4 regions of the Hahella aquimaris genome follow, and region 1 is predicted to be linked to each of the others. Evidence: riboswitches for the same ligand, from Rfam matches in the RefSeq annotation. Region 1 holds a riboswitch; each other region holds the start of a gene.
What was found. Region 1 has a riboswitch for cobalamin ahead of O5O45_RS21425 (TonB-dependent receptor plug domain-containing protein). Riboswitches for the same ligand answer to the same signal wherever they lie in the genome.

Region 1 (4,209 bases):
TACATTGCTAATAACGGCTGGCGATTAGCGAGTGAGATTTAATGACAATTTTTATTCGTTCACGTCTTAGTCAGAGAAGGTGCGCCATAGCTTGGCGAACTCTCCGGAGAACTCTTTGACGAGGCCGGGGTGATCAGTAACCACGATGTTTTCCTGGTTATAAGTGCTGGCGCTGCGAGTCCAGTTAAAGCTGCCGTGAATCAGCACGCTGTCATCGATCAAAGCGAATTTATGGTGCATATGGTGGGGTTCATCGTCCATCTTCACAGAAATGCCGGCTTCTTTAAATCGATTGATGTCGCTGCCGCGATCGAAGGACTTGTCATTGTCCGTAATGATGCGGATTTTTAGCCCCCTTTTATGGGCGTTAATAATTTCGTCCGCGATTTTGTCGTCAGAAATGGTGAAAACGCAGATCTGCAAACTGCTTTGAGCATGACGTATGCGCTCGATGATTGCACGACGACATTGCTCTCCTGGGCTGAAGTAAGCCCGCGTTAAATTGCTCTCATCCTCCCCCGAGTCCAGGGCCTTGATCACCCGCTCCAGCCACTTCAATGCTCTGAGCGCCCCATCGCCTCCATTGACGATCAACGGACGGGTTAATTCAAAGGCGCGATTACGCATGAAACGCACCTGATCCGGCTGTAAAGTCTCAAGCATCGCCAGCAACGCCTGTTTCTCAGCATTATCGAACCTTTCATCCGTGAGGGTTTGTTGGAGGAAGAAAGTTAGTTGGTCCAGTTGCATTGTGCTTACGCCTTTTACTTCGAAACTCGGAAAAGAGTAACTTTTTGAGTCGCAAATCGAAATAGTGACAGGCGTCGTCGAGGGAGATGGAGGCTAGTTTGGAAATTTCCCGTCGAGCAAAAACAAATGTTGCATTTGTACGGTGAGTATTATGAATTGTAAGCCTTTTGTTCGGGCAGTGTGAGTTACCAGTGATAAAGTCTAGGTACGGCAAAATTTTGCTTATTGTTCTTTTACAACTGCTGACGGCCGTTTTCGTCTTTCACTTCATATCTATCGTTTATTCAGAACAGCAGGCGGCAGCCAATGGGGTTAGCGCAATTGAGGTTAAGGGCGGCGTGCGTTACCTGCTACTGCCGCTTGTCGTCACGGTTATCACTATCACAGGAGTGATCGACCGGAGATTAGATTCGGCATTCTTTAAAAAAGCGCAGGGAGGAATTATTTTTGCTGCCTTATTATGCTTGCTTTTTATAGGTTGGTGGATGGAAATGTCGGTAGTCTACTTTATTGAAAGCATGGGATATCGGGATTGTGGAACAACATATTCAGGGGTGTGGTTGAATGTTTCACTTTACGCGCACGCATCTGAAGCATGTCCTTAATACACTGTTTTAGCGTTGTTTGTGCTGGTGACCCATATCTTCAGAGAGGTCGACAGCTAGGGGCCGGCAGTCACTCCAATTTCTATCTCTCTCCTGTATACTTGCTCGCTAAAGATGAATTGATGACTTGTTATTCAGGATTTCCTATGGCGATTAAACGCGTATCTTCTTGGCTATTGGTGGTGGGGTTGAGCTTGGGCGCTTTGGCTGGCTGTTCTCCGGAGGTGGGAAGCAAGGACTGGTGTGAGGATATGGCGACCAAGCCGAAGGGCGACTGGACGGCCAATGAGGCGACGGATTACGCTAAACACTGCCTGTTCCGCTCTGACAGCTAAGCGAGCAGTCCCAGGTTGAAACGTTGGGATAAACGAGATGCTCTTCACATTTAGATAGTTATCAACAGGTTGCCGCCACTGCGGGGCCTGTGATTTCAGCGAGGCGCTTTGCGCGCCTTGACTTTGCTGGGGCGGCCATTTAGCTTACGCCCCCATTGCATCAGGTGTCCTGAGAACATTCGTTCAAGGGATGAAACGGGAAGTCGGTTTAAATCCGACGCTGCCCCCGCAACGGTAAATGAGTCAAACGACAACTCCCTGTCACTGCGTATTCGCGGGAAGACGTTGTCGCCGGCCTCGCCACTCATAAGCCCGGAGACCGGCCTGACGCCTGCTGATCGCGTGGCTTAGCGGAGGGCTTTGCCGGGATTCGTCTGACTCGACTCCTTTCCCTCTGTGCTTGTATTCGCTGCGTAACAATTGCATCCACTGGCGCTACTCTTTCGGAACATTATGAGGCTTGTAACCCTTTTGCTTTTAGTTGGCTCACAACTGACCGCCGTTCGCGCGGAAGAGTTGGAGCCTGTTGTCGTCGAAGCCAAGGCTCCATCTGCGGATGAGATTGACGCGGAGTATCAAACTGGCTTTGTGAAGGTGATCAAGCGCGAGCAATTCGACTCGAAAGTCGCGACCGTCGCAGACGTGCTGAAAAATGAAACCGGCGTTCAAGTACGGCAGAGCGGTGGACTGGGATCATACTCCGCCGTTTATCTGCGTGGCTCTACCAGTAAGCAGGTGAACGTTTATCTTGATGGGGTATTGCTGAACGACGCGACTGGCGGCTCGGTGGACTTGAGTCAGATACTGCTGAGCGGTATTGAACAGATTGAAATTTATAAGGGCGCGACGCCGATTCAGCTGGGCTACTCTGGCGTTGGCGGCGCTATTAATATCAAGTCCCTGCGCTTCAGCAAGCCCCTCAGGCAATTGAGTCTTGGATATGGCTCATTCAACAGTCGCAAAGGGGCGCTTACCTTCGCCGATAGTGTGGGCGAAACCAACTACCTCGCGTCCCTTGATTATCTCGGCAGTGATAACGACTTCGAGATGCTGAACGATAACCAGACTGAATTTAATCCCTACGATGATCGCGTGGAGCGCCGTCGCAACGCAGACTTCAGTCAGTTCAACGGCATGCTGATGGCGGAGCGCAGCCTCTCGGATCGCACGGACTTGCAACTGATGGCGCAGCACTTTAATAAAGACCAGCATTTGCCCGATATCGCCAACCTGGAGAGTACGCGGACTAGCCTGGATACTGATTTCACTCGTCTGCAGAGCAAACTGAGCTTCGCCAGAAATGCGCAGGAAAATTATTCGGGGCGTATTTTCTGGTCCACCCAAGAAGAGCGTTATGACGACAGTCAAAGCCGAATCGGCCTGGGCGTGCAGAAAACGCGCGCTGACACAGATGTGGTCGGCGCCGAGTTATATGGCTCCTATTCAATCGGCTTGCATCTGCTCTCCGCTACGTTGGAAGCGCGCCGGGAAACTTACCAAGAAGAAGATCTGACTGGGCGCAGCCAGAAGCAGGAGTTTGAGCGCATGACCTATCTATTGGGCGTTCAGGATGAGTGGGCGGATGTGGAAGACATTTGGCTGGTGCGTCTTAGCGCACGCCAGTATTTCCTTAAAGACGAAACCCCTGCTGCGTCTTTGAGCGGGCGCACCGAGGAAGCCACCGATTCCGCTCAATATCACTCTTTGCAGGCTGGCGTTCGCTATCGTCTGACAGATTGGCTGTCTCTAAAAACGAATGCTTCCCGAGATGTGAGGTTCCCTCAGTTAGCGGAGAAGTTCGGCGATAGAGGATTCTTCATTGGTAATAGTGAGTTGCAACCGGAAACAGCATTGAACGGCGACATCGGATTTGAAGTGGGCGTAGATAGTTTTAGTGTATCTGCAGCCTATTTCTATCGGGATTTAAAAGATGCTATCGTCCCCTCTTATGACTCAAGGGGAGTCGGCCGCTTTGAGAATGTCGGCAAAGCAAGGGTTAGCGGAGTGGAAGTGGACGCCATGTATCGACCTGTTCCCGCCTGGACGTTTATCGCCAGAAGCACCGCCCAGGACACAGAAAACCTGTCAGACGCCCGTGACCTGCACGGCAAGCAACTGGCGGGCGCTTACACCTATTCCCACTTTTTATCCGCCGCCTGGAATATCGGTCGTATCACCACGTCTGTCGAATATCGCCATGAATCCGGGGCGTATTACGACAGCGCCCAGGAAACGGAAGTGGAAGATCAAAACATTGTCGATGTAGTGGGTCGCTGGTCCGATGGCGAAACGACCGTTGAAGTCAGCGCAAACAATGTGACCGATGAGGTCGTTGAAGCCTTTAACGGTTTCCCCTCTCCCGGACGTCACTATTTTGTGACTTTACAGCATTTATTTTAGTTTCTTGTTTAATAACTAAGAGGACGCGGGCATGCAACAGAGTATAGCAACAACGTTGAGATGGGCGGGTTTAACCCTGGCGTTTGCGACGATGGCGGGTTGTGGCGGCGGTGACAGCG
Region 2 (4,209 bases), 1.5 Mb from region 1:
GCAATGCAGCCAGCCAGTGAGGCGCGGCCGCCGCAAACCCCAGGCGCACTCCCGGCCATCCGAAAAACTTGCCGAATGAGCGCAACACCACAACGTTCTCCGGCAGGGTCTCGCCCAGCAGACTGGAATCTGTCTCCGCGTCGGCGAAGGCTTCATCCACCACCATCAATGCGCCCGTAGATTGCAGACGCAGCGCCGACTCACGCAGCGCCGCCAATGGCGTCCTACGGGCGGCGGGGTTATTCGGATTAATCGCCACCAGGACGCGCAAGTTTTCTGTCTGCGCCAGACGCGCCGTCGCGCCCGCCAGATCTCCCGCAGGGTAATGAATGATTCTGAAGCCTTGACGACGCCAGTGATGCTCATGTTCGCGATAGCCGACGTCCGGCAGCGCCGCCACACCGGGCGCGCAACAAGCGGGCAGGTGTTGAATCGCCCATTGCGTGCCGGGAATCGCCAGCAGGGAATCGGTCCCGTAATAGGCGCTGGCGGCCTGTTGCAGCGCTGGGTCGGGATAAGGCAGACGTCGAAACACCTCTGCCGGAATGCTTGTCAGCGGATAGGGAAAGGGGCTGACGCCAGTGGACAGATCCAGCCAGTCATCAGGGGCAATACCGTAGCGTTGACTGTACTTTTCCAGATCGCCGCCATGGACGGGAGCCGGCTCTTCCGCCTGAAGGCCCGCATGGCCGGCCCCGTTATCAAAGTCACTCCCGTTCATTCAAACCGCCCCCCACAACCACAGCGCGCCCGCTCCCAAGGCCACCGTCGCCGTCCACAAAATCAAAGTGCGGTTGATGAGCGTGCAGGCGCGCTCGATGGATTGCGCCGAGGCGGCGTCGCCACAGCCCAGTATAGGCCGGTGCTGCAGATTGCCGTGATACGTCGCCGCGCCACCGAGTCGTACCCGCAGCGCGCCCGCGCCCGCCGCCATTACGGGTCCCGCATTGGGACTTTTCCAGTGTCCGCCCTGGGCGCGCCAGCACCGCAGAGCGCTGTCCAACGCGCCGCAACAGGCGTAACTGAACGCCGTCAGACGGGCGGGGACCCAATTGAGGACATCGTCCAGACGCGCCGCCGCCCAGCCGAAATGCACATAACGCGTGTTTTTATAGCCCCACATCGCATCCAGCGTATTGCTGAGGCGATACATCACTACGCCGGGAACCCCGGCGAGCAGGAACCAGAAGATGGCGGCGAAGATAGCGTCGTTGCCGTTCTCCAGGGCGGATTCCGTGGCGGCGGAGGCGATCTCCTCCTCTCCCAGTTCCGCCGTGTCGCGACTGACGATCATGGACAGACTGCGCCGCGCCGCCTCCGCGTCATGCCTGCGCAATGGCGCAGCGACCTGACGCACATGCTCCAGCAAACTGCGCCAGCCGATGGTGAGATAGAGCACGAAGGCGGAAAAGATAATGTGTCCCCAGGCGGAGGATTCGCTCCACTCGCTAGCCAGCCAGGCGAGCGCAGTCCAGGGTAGAATCGCCGCCGTCACCGCCGCCGCGCCAAGCGCGCGGGTTGCTGATGAAGAGAAGTCGGCGATGCGAATCGCTCCTTCCACCCAGCCGGCGTAACGCCCGAAACCAACCAAAGGATGCAGCCGGCGCGGTTCTCCCAACAGGGCGTCGAAAGTCAGGGCGAGGACAAGAATCAGCAATGTATCCATTGGTCAGTATGCGCCAGGCTCGTGATGAGGCGGCCTATTCTCACCATGGTCCGCGCGCATTGCAACCCGCTAACTTGTTGACTTCCCCTGCGTTCAGCCAATAGCATATCCCGCTGACCAAGGTGCTCGACCGCGAGATAATCGGGAAATCTGGTGCGCATTACGCTAATCCAGTGCTGCCCCCGCAACGGTAATCGAAAGTAATTTGCTAACGCCACTGTGTCGTCAGTTTTGACATGGGAAGGCGCAAATGTTGTGTCGAAAACGCTTCGACCTTTCGTAAGCCCGGAGACCGGCCTTGCTTAATCCACTGCAGTTCGTACGGGTAGGTGCGCAGATCATGCAAACTAAAAATCTCTCTCTTCCATTGCTGGCTTCCAATAACGCAGCGCTACAACTTATCGGCGCCATGTGCTTCGGCGGACTGATTCTGTTCGCAGTGGGCTTTCTGTCCATGGATGCGGCTCACAACGCCGCTCACGACACCCGGCACGCGTTTGCTTTCCCCTGTCACTAACAGTTACTGAATTCTGAGGCCCCGCCAGGGCCAAACGTTCGCCTGTCCGTCTTGACGCCGCACCCTGCGTACGGCGCTTGCGCGCATAGCGACGTCACACCGCATTACATGAGGAAGAGACATGTTGTTTCAGCGTATTATCCTGGCGTCGCTGCTGGTTGGCCTGTTGGCCGGCGGGCTGCTGAGCGCCGTACAGCATTCCCAGGTCACCAGCATTATTCTGGAGGCGGAAACCTACGAAGGCGGCGAGGAGCCTGAACCTGTCGTAGTGGAAAATCACCAGCACGCTGCGGCGGACGCCCATCATGAACATGAGCACGGCGGCGCCGAAGCCGGCGGCCACCACCATGGCGAAGACGCCTGGGGCCCGGAAGACGGCCTGGAGCGCACACTGTACACCCTGCTTGCCAACGTGCTCGCCGGTATCGGCTTCAGCGCGCTGATGCTGGCCTGTATGTATGCCGCCAGACTCAGTGGCAAGAGCGGCGCAGGCTGGGGCGCGGGATTATTATGGGGACTGGCGGGCTATGGCGTGTTCTTTGTCGCTCCCGCCATTGGACTACCGCCGGAGATTCCCGGCATGCAGGCCGCCGCGCTGGAAAATCGCCAGCTATGGTGGGTCGCGACCGCATTGGTCACCGCTATCGGTTTCGCTTTACTGGCGTTCGCGCCGGGATGGAAAAAGCTGGGCGGGTTGCCTCTGCTGGTCATTCCGCATCTGGTGGGCGCGCCGCACACCAATGCGCCGGAATTCGCCGCCACCAATCCACAGGCGCTGCAGGCGTTACAGATGCTGCACCATCAATTCATCACCGCCGCCACCCTGACCAACGCGCTGTTCTGGGTGATCGTCGGGTTGGCCTGCGCCTGGTTCCTGCGCCGCTGGAGCAACCAGGACGCCGCGCTGCAGGCGCGCTGAGTCAATGGACGTCGCCGCCCAGCCTGCCCTCGCCGCCTACCCTTTCGCCGCGGTGGTCGGTCAGCAGCCGCTAAAAACCGCATTGCTGCTCGCCGCCATCAATCCCCATCTGGGCGGCGTATTGATCAGCGGCCCCCGCGGCTCCGCCAAATCGACGCTGGCGCGGGGACTGGCGGATCTGCTACCGGAGGCGGCGGACAAGTTCGTCACCCTTCCCCTGGGCGCGTCTGAAGAACGCCTGATCGGCAGCATTGATCTGCAACAGGCCATGGGCGAGCGACGCGTGCAGTTTAATCCCGGCCTGCTGGCCAAAGCTCACGGCGGCGTACTTTACATTGATGAAGTCAATTTGCTGCCTGACCCCTTGGTGGACGCCCTGCTCGATACGGCGGCCTCAGGCGTGAACTTTGTCGAGCGGGACGGCCTCAGCCATAGCCATCCGGCGCAATTTATTCTGATCGGCACCATGAACCCGGATGAAGGTGAACTGCGTCCGCAGCTACAGGACCGTTTCGGTCTCGCCGTCACCCTCGATGAAACCTATGACGTTGAGCAGCGCATGGCCATCGTGGAGCGACGTCTGGACTTCGAACAAGATCGCGACGCGTTTCAGGCGCAATGGCGCGATGCGCAACAAAAACTGAAAGCCGGCATCACCGCCGCCCGCGAGCGCCTGCCGCAAGTTCTCTGCCCGACGGATATACAACGGGACATCGCCAGCCAATGCCTCGCCGCCGGCGTAGAAGGCGTGCGTGCGGACATTTGCTGGCGCCGCGCCGCCATCGCCCACGCCGCCTTGAGTGGACGCGATGAGGTCAACGCGGAAGACGTGGCGGCGACGCGCTCGTTCGCGCTTAGTCATCGCGCCAATCACCAGGATACGTCACCGCCCACAGGTTCACCGCCCTCACAGGGAAGCGGCGGAGACGCCAGCGGCTCCGGGGGTTCGTCACCCTCCTCGTCCTCTGGAATCTCCGGCGACTGGGGCGCCATGCCGCCGCAACTGATGGCGGCGGATAAGCCGGTAACGCCACAACTGCCCGAGATCCCAACGCTACGTACTCCGCCGTCCCGACGCGACGTACAGCGCGGCGGCGCGGAACAACG
Region 3 (4,209 bases), 1.0 Mb from region 1:
AATTGGCTCAGATTTGAGTTTGGCGAAGAAATAAGGATCACGGTTTAACCTCTACAGATATATGGGAGTTGCTCCGGAGGCAGCGAGCTTTTGTCGTCGCCGTAAACTTTACGCGGACCCGAGTGCGCTGACGCGCATGTCCAACCCAGGGTGCGCAATGCGCCATCGGGATTGCTGACGACCGGTCGAAAGCTGATGACCTTGGGTTCCCCGGCGTTGATGGGGAAAAGGGTAAAGTGCAAGGCTCCGCTCGAATCAAGCTCAGTTGACTGAAAGTAGACCGCCTCGACGTTACTCAGCGCATGCAGTTCTTCTCTCTCTGGCCAGACGCCGGAAAAGGCGTATTTTTCCGCCATGTCCACTCTGACACCCCCCAATAAACCTAAGGCCTCGGTCAGGCGGGCTTTAATCGTCGCGTGGCGCCCGGCGTCCAATGCGAAAGTCAAAGCGATGCAAATCACGGCGATACAGGTAAGGATCTCCAGCCAGCGAAAGCTTCCGACAGCCTGATAAGACGGTCTTAAAACGAGGAGGTCGCCATCAAATTTCGGCGGCGGGCCTGCGTTGAGCGCAGAGACGTCGGCTCCCGACTGAGTTGGAGCGGTTATGAACTGCTGATTGACCCACCTTGCCCGCCAGTTCAAATAGGTCAGAAAAGGAAAGGCGGACAGAATAAAGAGAGGATGCAATGCTTCCGCAAGCGTTGAGGCCGTTATCACCGCCGCAATATAAAGCGCGCTGGTCCACGGGCCGAGCAAAGGATCAGAACGGCCCGCCAGGGAGGAACTGCGCGCGAGATTACCAACCAGAGAGGGAATAAAAAAGTAAAAGAACAGTCCACGCAGCGGCGGCCAGACAGGGTCGCCCGATATAAGCCGATACTTGCGCCAGTTCATGTAATGCCAGAACAGTTCGTATGCGCCCAGCGTTAACACATACAAAAGACAGTGCAGCCACATGGGCGGCGCAAAATAGGGCGTCAGTTTTTCTTTGAAAAAGCGTCGGCGTTCAGGCAAAGCCAGTCCTTAATGCGAAGAAGAAAATTATTAGCAGTTTAGCTGATTTGCATCCTGAACTACTTTTGATTCAGGTAATTACCCGCTTATTTTTTGGGATGACAATGAGGTTGGGCAAACTTCGCCTGTTAGGTCGCCATGAAAACTGTGGGTATGTGAATGTCGCCGTTAGGGATATCAGTGTGGTTTAGCGGTATTGACTGCGCCGGTTTACTGTTTAGAATGGCCGCCTTTTGGAAATTCTCATGGATTTGAATCTAATCATTGGCGTCTTGATCGAGAGTGCGTGTCTCTTCGCCGCAGCTAAACTGCTAAAAGTTTCGCTTGGGTTTATTGAGGCGTTCTTGATCGTTCTTGCGGCGGTTTTGATTGTACACTTTGTCTATGGGCTTCCTGGTTTTCTTCTCGCACTTGGGTTTTATTTGGTGGCGTTGAAGTTAATCACCAAAGCGGATGCCTATTCAGAGATCTTTATTCTTACGCTCATAGGATTAGGCGTCCAGGCGCTACTGAAAAAGTTCTTATTCGCCGTCGTTTTGGCCTGATTTTCTCTAATGCGGCTATGGCCGCGTAGCATCTCCTTTCATCTATATCTAGTATTTACTTTTAATATTCAAAACCATATATTGTGCTTCAGCTATGGTTCACGCCTGTTCACAGGTTGTGCTAAGAGGGAATCCGGTGAGAGTCCGGTACTGACGCGCAGCGGTGTGGGGGAACGAAAGCGACGCGGGCGGAAACGCCCACGCACTGTCCTGAAAGAGGATGGGAAGCGGTCGCCGTAGGTTCGCAAAAACGTGTAAACGCCCCCGAGTCCGAAGACCTGCCATGCTGAAGTTATTCATGCCTTCGCGACTCAGGGTAATGATAAAGCGCCGCTCTATGCGAGGCGATTTTCGTCCTGTCTGTGCGTCGCTTTATGTCCCGGTTCGCGGAGGTTCGGCCAGAACACGCGATAGAGGACAATCCCATGACCGGCAGTTTTTCGTCCCCCAGCGAGGCGCGCGCCTCCAGCTCCCCATCTGTTTCATCCGAGTCACGTACTAATAACGCCTTGCTGCAGGTGATCAAACGCACCGGTCAGGCGGCGCCCTTCGACGACCGCAAAATCGCCATGGCGGTGACCAAGGCGTTTTTGGCGGTGGAAGGACAGTCCGCATCCGGCTCGCCCCGTGTACGGGACTCCGTAGAAAAACTGGTTAAGGACATCGTGGCTCGCCTGCGTCGCCGCAGCCCGGAAGGCGGCTCGGTGCATATCGAAGAAATTCAGGATCTGGTGGAATTGGGCCTGATGCGCGGCGGCTTCCATAAAGTGGCGCGCGCCTATGTGCTGTATCGTGAAGAGCATGCCCGTCAGCGTGCGCCTGCGCCAAGCGAGCAGGCGGGGGAGACCCATCCCGATATCAATGTGAAGTTCGCCGACGGGACGGAAGCGCCGCTGAACATGGGGCGTCTGCGTACGGTGATCAGTGACGCCTGCGCCGATCTGGATGGCGTCAGTGGGGACAAAGTACTACAGGGCGCATTGAAAAACCTGTACAACGGCGTCAAACATAAAGACGTCAACGCCGCGTTGGTCATGGCGGCGCGTCCGCTGATCGAAGAAGAGCCCAACTACTCCTATGTGTGCGCCCGTCTGCTGTTGGACGGCCTGCGCGAAGAATCGCTGAGCTATCTCAATATCGCCGCGTCCGCCACGGAAAGTGAAATGGCGGAACTGTATCCGACCGCGTTCCGCGCCATTATCGAACGCTGCGTGGAACATGAACTGCTGTCGCCAAATCTGCTGCAGTTCGATCTGGAACGACTGGGCGCTGCGCTTAAGCCTGAGCGTGATCGCCAATTCACCTACCTGGGGCTACAGACTCTTTACGATCGCTACTTCATTCACTGGCGCGAGACTCGCCTGGAATTGCCGCAGGCGTTTTTCATGCGCGTCGCCATGGGATTGTCGGTGCAGGAAGACGATCCCAATGCGCGTGCGATTGAGTTCTACAACCTGTTGTCCTCCTTCGATTACATGTGCTCTACGCCGACGCTGTTCAACGCGGGGACCAATCGTCCGCAGTTGTCGTCCTGCTACCTCACCACAGTGCCGGACGATCTTGAAGGCATCTACGGCGCGATCAAGGACAATGCGCTGCTGTCCAAATGGGCGGGCGGTCTGGGTAATGACTGGACGCCGGTGCGTTCTCTGGGCTCCCATATCAAAGGCACTAATGGTAAATCCCAGGGCGTGGTGCCGTTCCTGAAGGTGGTCAACGACACGGCGGTGGCGGTGAATCAGGGGGGCAAACGTAAAGGCGCGGTATGCGCTTATCTGGAGTCCTGGCACCTGGATATCGAAGAGTTCCTGGAACTGCGCAAAAACACCGGCGATGAACGCCGCCGCACCCATGACATGAACTCCGCCAACTGGATTCCAGACCTGTTCATGAAGCGGGTGTTCGAGGATAAGGAGTGGACCCTGTTCTCACCCAGCGACGCGCCTGATCTGCACGATTTGTACGGCTCGGCTTTTGAAGTGCGCTATACCCACTACGAATCCCTGGTGGAATCCGGTGAAATCACCCTGTTCAAGAAAGTGCCTGCGCAGAACCTGTGGCGCAAGATGCTCTCCATGTTGTTCGAAACCGGCCACCCCTGGGTGACTTTCAAAGATCCCTGCAACCTGCGTTCGCCGCAGCAACATGTTGGCGTGGTGCACTCCTCCAACCTGTGTACGGAGATCACGCTGAACACCAGTCAGGACGAAATCGCGGTGTGTAACCTGGGCTCGGTCAACCTGGTCAACCACATTCGCAATGGCGAAATCGACCACGACCGTCTGCGCAACACCGTGTATACGGCGGTGCGCATGCTGGATAACGTCATCGACATCAACTACTACGCGGTTCCCCAGGCGCGCAACGCCAACCTGCGTCATCGTCCCGTGGGTATGGGCCTGATGGGCTTCCAGGATGCGCTGTACAAGCTTGGCCTGCCATACAGCAGCGTCGAAGCGGTGCGCTTCGCCGATCAATCCATGGAGCTGATCAGTTATTTCGCGATCACTGCTTCCTCCAATCTGGCGAAAGAACGCGGCCGCTACGAAACCTATGAAGGCTCCTTGTGGGATCAGGGCGTTCTGCCTATCGATTCTCTGGATCGTCTGGAGCAGGAACGCGGCGCGGAGTTTTGCACGCTGGATCGC
Region 4 (4,209 bases), 1.2 Mb from region 1:
GATTGCTGCAGGTCATTGATGCCTTGGGACTAAAGGCGCTGGAAATTCCCGTTGACCCGAAAAGCGGACTCAGCCTGGAGGCGCTGCAACTGGCCTTGGAGCAATGGCCGGTCAAGGCCTGCGTGGCCATGCCCAACTTCAGCAATCCCCTGGGGTGTTTGATGCCGGATGAGCGCAAGGAGCAACTGGTGCGCTTGTTGGAAGCCCGCAGCGCGCCCTTGATCGAGAACGATATCTACGGCGAGTTAGGCTTTTCCGGCCTACGGCCGCGAGCAGCGAAAAGCTATGATCGCGCCGGGGGCGTGCTTTACTGTTCGTCGTTTTCCAAATCAATCGCCCCAGGTTTGCGGGTGGGGTGGATGGCGCCGGGGCGCTGGCGGACGCGGGTCGGCTACCTGAAGTTCGCCAGCACGTTGGCCTGCCCGAGCTTGCCGCAGATGGCGGTGGCGCATTATCTGGCGCAGGCGGATTTCGATCGCCATCTGCGACGTATGCGGCATGAGTTCTCAGTGCATGTGGAACGCATGACGACGGCGGTGTTGCGGTATTTTCCCGCTGGCGTGCGGGTGTCGCAACCGACGGGTGGTTTTGTGCTGTGGGTGGAGCTGGAGGAGGACTGCGATACGGTCGCGCTGTATCGCAAAGCGTTGGCCGCCGGCGTGAGCATCGCGCCAGGAACCCTGTTCAGCGGCAGTGGCGACAAGTACAGACACTGCCTGCGGCTTAATTGCGCGGCGCCCTGGACGGCGGAGGCGGAAGAAGCGATCCGCCAGTTGGGCGTTTGGCTGCGCGCAGGCTAAGCGGGATTACCAGCCGAAGCTGAAAGTGGGGTCAATGAAGAACATGACGCCGCTATAACAGGCTAGCATCAGAAAGCTGCTGATAAAGCCGTGAAAAGCAGTCTTGTAGCCGGCTTCTTCGTCCTTCTTGATAAGAAAGCGATAGCCGGCGAAACAACTCAAGCCAATCACAAACAAAGCCACCAAGGCGAAGCCGCCGTTGACCACCTGCATATTGATGATGAAATTCTCTCGCGCCTTTGCAGCCTCGGTCGCTTCGTCCGGATACAGGATAAAAGAGCCCGGCAGCAATGGGTGGGCGGTGGCTTCAATGGTGTAGCGATAGAAAGGCCAGAAGCGTCCGCAACGGGCGAGCAGGCGATTGCCTTCCTGGTCACTGACTACGGCGTTGGCGGCGAATAACGGGCCGCCGCAAAGGTCGAACTCCTTTTTCACCTCTTCCCGGCTGTGCAATTCGACACTGCGTTCGATGCTCACCGGGGACCAACCGGTCAGATTGAAGACGGTGTATTCCAACAGGCTCAAGCCATAGGCCAATCCTGCATACATAAACACGAGGAACAGCAGACGTTTCAGAATGAGTCCATGGCGGGACAAGGGCGCGTCGGTCATACAGTCTTATTCTTGTCGGTAATTACGGGAGCGTAAAACTGACACAATCTTGCAGACAGGTCCAGAGCCCCTCTTTGGCTTTCTGGACTTAAAATGACCAATTCATGATAATGTGGGCCGCAATGGTTCCAGTTGCTCAAAACTCGATCACTTTCGATAAGAGCAGGATTAAATGGGAATCCGGTGGGCGCCACTTTATGCGCGTCCGATCAGCCGGAGCTGTCCCCGCAACTGTGAGCGAAGAGTTCGTCCCGGATAACGCCGCCCCTCCTTATCGCGACGTTATCAAAGGCCACTGAGTGGAGACTGTCTCCAGTTCGGGAAGGCGGGGCAGGACTGTGAAACGCAAGCCAGGAGACCTGCCATTGTTCGACTCCCATTCGGAGCCTGTTTTATCCGACCGTAAACGGGGAATTTACGCCGGATTCGCACCTCGCATCGATTCAAGGCGGCATCTGCATGTTGGTTAAGGCTTTTCGGGCCCTGGGATTGCTATCAGCGCTTACTTTCACACTTTCCGTCAAAGCGGGCGATGCGCGCGCGGCTGAGCCCACGGTCATGTCGGTCAATCAGTGCGTTGACCAAATGATGGGGTATCTCGCCCCGGAAAATCTGGTGTCGGTCACCTGGCTCAGCCATCAGCCCTCTGAGCTGGAAATTGCACCGACCTTGCGTGACATTCCCGCCAACTTTGGTTTTATCGAGCAGGTGCTGAAACTCCGGCCGGATATCGTGATGGCGGGCCAGTATGGCGCATCCTCGCTCAAGCCGTTGGTGCGGAAGTTCAATATGCGTTGGGTGGAGATCCCGTTGCCGCAATCCCTTGATGATCTGGAGGCAAGCTGGAAGCTAGTGGGCGAAGCAGTGCGCAAACCCGAACAAGCGGCGGCGATCGTCAGCGGGTTGCGGAAATATTTCGCCGAGATTCATGGGCGGATAGCGGACAAGCAAGTCAGGGCGCTGATCCTGAACGCCAATGGCTGGATCGCTGGCGAGGGTAATTTCCAGGATGCCTTTCTGGACGCTATCGGCGTGATTAACGTGGCGAGCGAGCAAGGCGTGCAAGGCTGGGGACAAGTGGATCTGGAGACCTTGGTGCGCTGGCGACCGGATTTGCTGTTGATGATAAGCAACAGCTATGACAGCGAGGCGCTGGCCACCACCTGGGTGGAGCATCCGTTGCTGCAGCGCCGTCCTGCCCGTTTTAAACCGCTGTATATCCCCGCCGACTGGCTCTCCTGCGGAACCCCCGCCATGACCCTGGCGGCCCAGAAGGTGGCGGAGCATATCTTGGCGCAAGAGCGCAAAGCGCCTGGGGCGGAGACTGCGAATGACTTATAACCGTTTGCTGCTGATTCTGAGCGTGGCGCTGGTCTTTTTGATAGGTCTGTCTTTGTGCACCGGTCGGGTGACCGGGGTGAGCTGGCCGGGGTGGGATCTGGAAACTCAATTGATTTTATGGGAAATCCGTTTGCCGCGGACACTGCTGGCGCTGCTATGTGGAACTGTATTGGCGTTGTCCGGCGCTGTGTTGCAGGGATTGTTACGCAACCCGTTGGCGGACGCTGGCGTACTGGGGGTTTCCTCCACGGCGGCGCTGAGTTCGGTGTGCGCCATCTACTTTGGTTTTTCCGCCAGTGGCCTGTTTACGCCTGTGGCGGGCATTATCGGCGCCATGTTGGGATTGCTGGCGCTGGTGGCGATCGTCGGGTCGGAAGCGGGCATTGTGATGATCATCCTCGCCGGCGCAGCGATTAACTCCTTCAGCTCGGCGCTGACGGCGCTGGCCTTGAATATGGCGCCGAATCCTTTCGCGGTGCAGGACATTCTGTTCTGGCTGATGGGGTCATTTGAACATCGCACCCTGCAGCACTTTTATCTGGCGGCCCCGCCCGCACTGTTGGGCATTGCGTTGCTGTTCAGCGTGTCGCGTTCCCTGGATGTCCTGTCGCTGGGGGAGAATACCGCTCGCTCCATGGGCGTGCGTCTGCAGAAAGTGCAATGGGTGGCGGGCCTGGGCGTGGCGCTGGCGGTCGGGGCCAGCGTGGCGGTGAGCGGCGTGATTGGTTTCGTGGGGCTGGTGGTGCCTCACATGCTGCGGCCGTTTACCGAGTGGCGGCCTGGGCGATTGCTGGTTCCCAGCGCCCTGGCGGGCGCCAGCCTGATGTTGCTGACCGATATCTCCGTACGCTGTCTGCCACCGGGGCCGGAGCTGCGCGTTGGCGTCATTACGGCATTGTTGGGCGGGCCGTTCTTCCTCTGGCTGCTGCGCCACCTGCGCAAGGCGGAGGCGCTAGTATGAGCGAGGCGTTGAGTCTGGAACTCAGCGGATTGCAAGTGGGTTATCCCGGCGCCCCGGTTTTATCCGATGTCAGCTTCCGTCTGCCATCCGGACAACTCACGGCGATACTGGGCAGTAACGGCGCTGGCAAGTCCACCCTGTTGAAAACCATCGTCGGTCTGATCCCCAAGTTATCCGGCGCGATGCGACTGCAAGGTCTGGACCTGTGTGAGATGGCGCCAAAACAGCGGGCGCAGCATATCTCTTATCTGGATCAGGACACCGACTGTCACTGGCCTCTGAGTGTGGAAACCCTGGTCGGTCTAGGGCGGTTTCCAGCGCAGACCCATCGCAGCAGATTAAGCGCGCAGGATCAGGCCCTGATTCAGAACGCCATGCGGCAAGCGGACGTGACGCACTTGGCGCAGCGCACTGTCACCCGTTTGTCCGGCGGCGAGCGGGCCAGGGTGATGCTGGCGCGGGCGCTGGCGGTAGACGCTCCCGTATTGATGGCGG

Region 2: it holds a riboswitch for cobalamin, as region 1 does, so the genes downstream of both, O5O45_RS28205 (CbtB domain-containing protein) here and O5O45_RS21425 (TonB-dependent receptor plug domain-containing protein) in region 1, are expected to answer to the same signal.
Region 3: it holds a riboswitch for cobalamin, as region 1 does, so the genes downstream of both, O5O45_RS25895 (ribonucleoside-diphosphate reductase subunit alpha) here and O5O45_RS21425 (TonB-dependent receptor plug domain-containing protein) in region 1, are expected to answer to the same signal.
Region 4: it holds a riboswitch for cobalamin, as region 1 does, so the genes downstream of both, O5O45_RS26770 (ABC transporter substrate-binding protein) here and O5O45_RS21425 (TonB-dependent receptor plug domain-containing protein) in region 1, are expected to answer to the same signal.

The regions. Positions count from the first base shown of each region.
Region 1 covers NZ_CP132203.1:4,859,561-4,863,769, reverse strand. The annotation lists gene O5O45_RS21440 (phospholipase D-like domain-containing protein) at 67-750, opposite strand; gene O5O45_RS21435 (hypothetical protein) at 969-1,355, shown strand; gene O5O45_RS21430 (DUF3012 domain-containing protein) at 1,502-1,690, shown strand; cobalamin riboswitch at 1,836-2,032, shown strand; gene O5O45_RS21425 (TonB-dependent receptor plug domain-containing protein) at 2,144-4,090, shown strand; gene O5O45_RS21420 (NHL repeat-containing protein) at 4,122-4,209, shown strand, end outside.
Region 2 covers NZ_CP132203.1:6,349,862-6,354,070, reverse strand. The annotation lists gene cobD (threonine-phosphate decarboxylase CobD) at 1-721, opposite strand, end outside; gene cbiB (adenosylcobinamide-phosphate synthase CbiB) at 722-1,666, opposite strand; cobalamin riboswitch at 1,770-1,981, shown strand; gene O5O45_RS28205 (CbtB domain-containing protein) at 2,007-2,183, shown strand; gene O5O45_RS28200 (CbtA family protein) at 2,305-3,102, shown strand; gene O5O45_RS28195 (ATP-binding protein) at 3,107-4,209, shown strand, end outside.
Region 3 covers NZ_CP132203.1:5,863,179-5,867,387, forward strand. The annotation lists gene O5O45_RS25880 (type II secretion system F family protein) at 1-41, opposite strand, end outside; gene O5O45_RS25885 (pilin) at 45-1,016, opposite strand; gene O5O45_RS25890 (hypothetical protein) at 1,262-1,561, shown strand; cobalamin riboswitch at 1,639-1,861, shown strand; gene O5O45_RS25895 (ribonucleoside-diphosphate reductase subunit alpha) at 1,987-4,209, shown strand, end outside.
Region 4 covers NZ_CP132203.1:6,044,392-6,048,600, forward strand. The annotation lists gene O5O45_RS26760 (aminotransferase-like domain-containing protein) at 1-800, shown strand, start outside; gene O5O45_RS26765 (hypothetical protein) at 807-1,412, opposite strand; cobalamin riboswitch at 1,519-1,793, shown strand; gene O5O45_RS26770 (ABC transporter substrate-binding protein) at 1,872-2,753, shown strand; gene O5O45_RS26775 (FecCD family ABC transporter permease) at 2,743-3,714, shown strand; gene O5O45_RS26780 (ABC transporter ATP-binding protein) at 3,711-4,209, shown strand, end outside.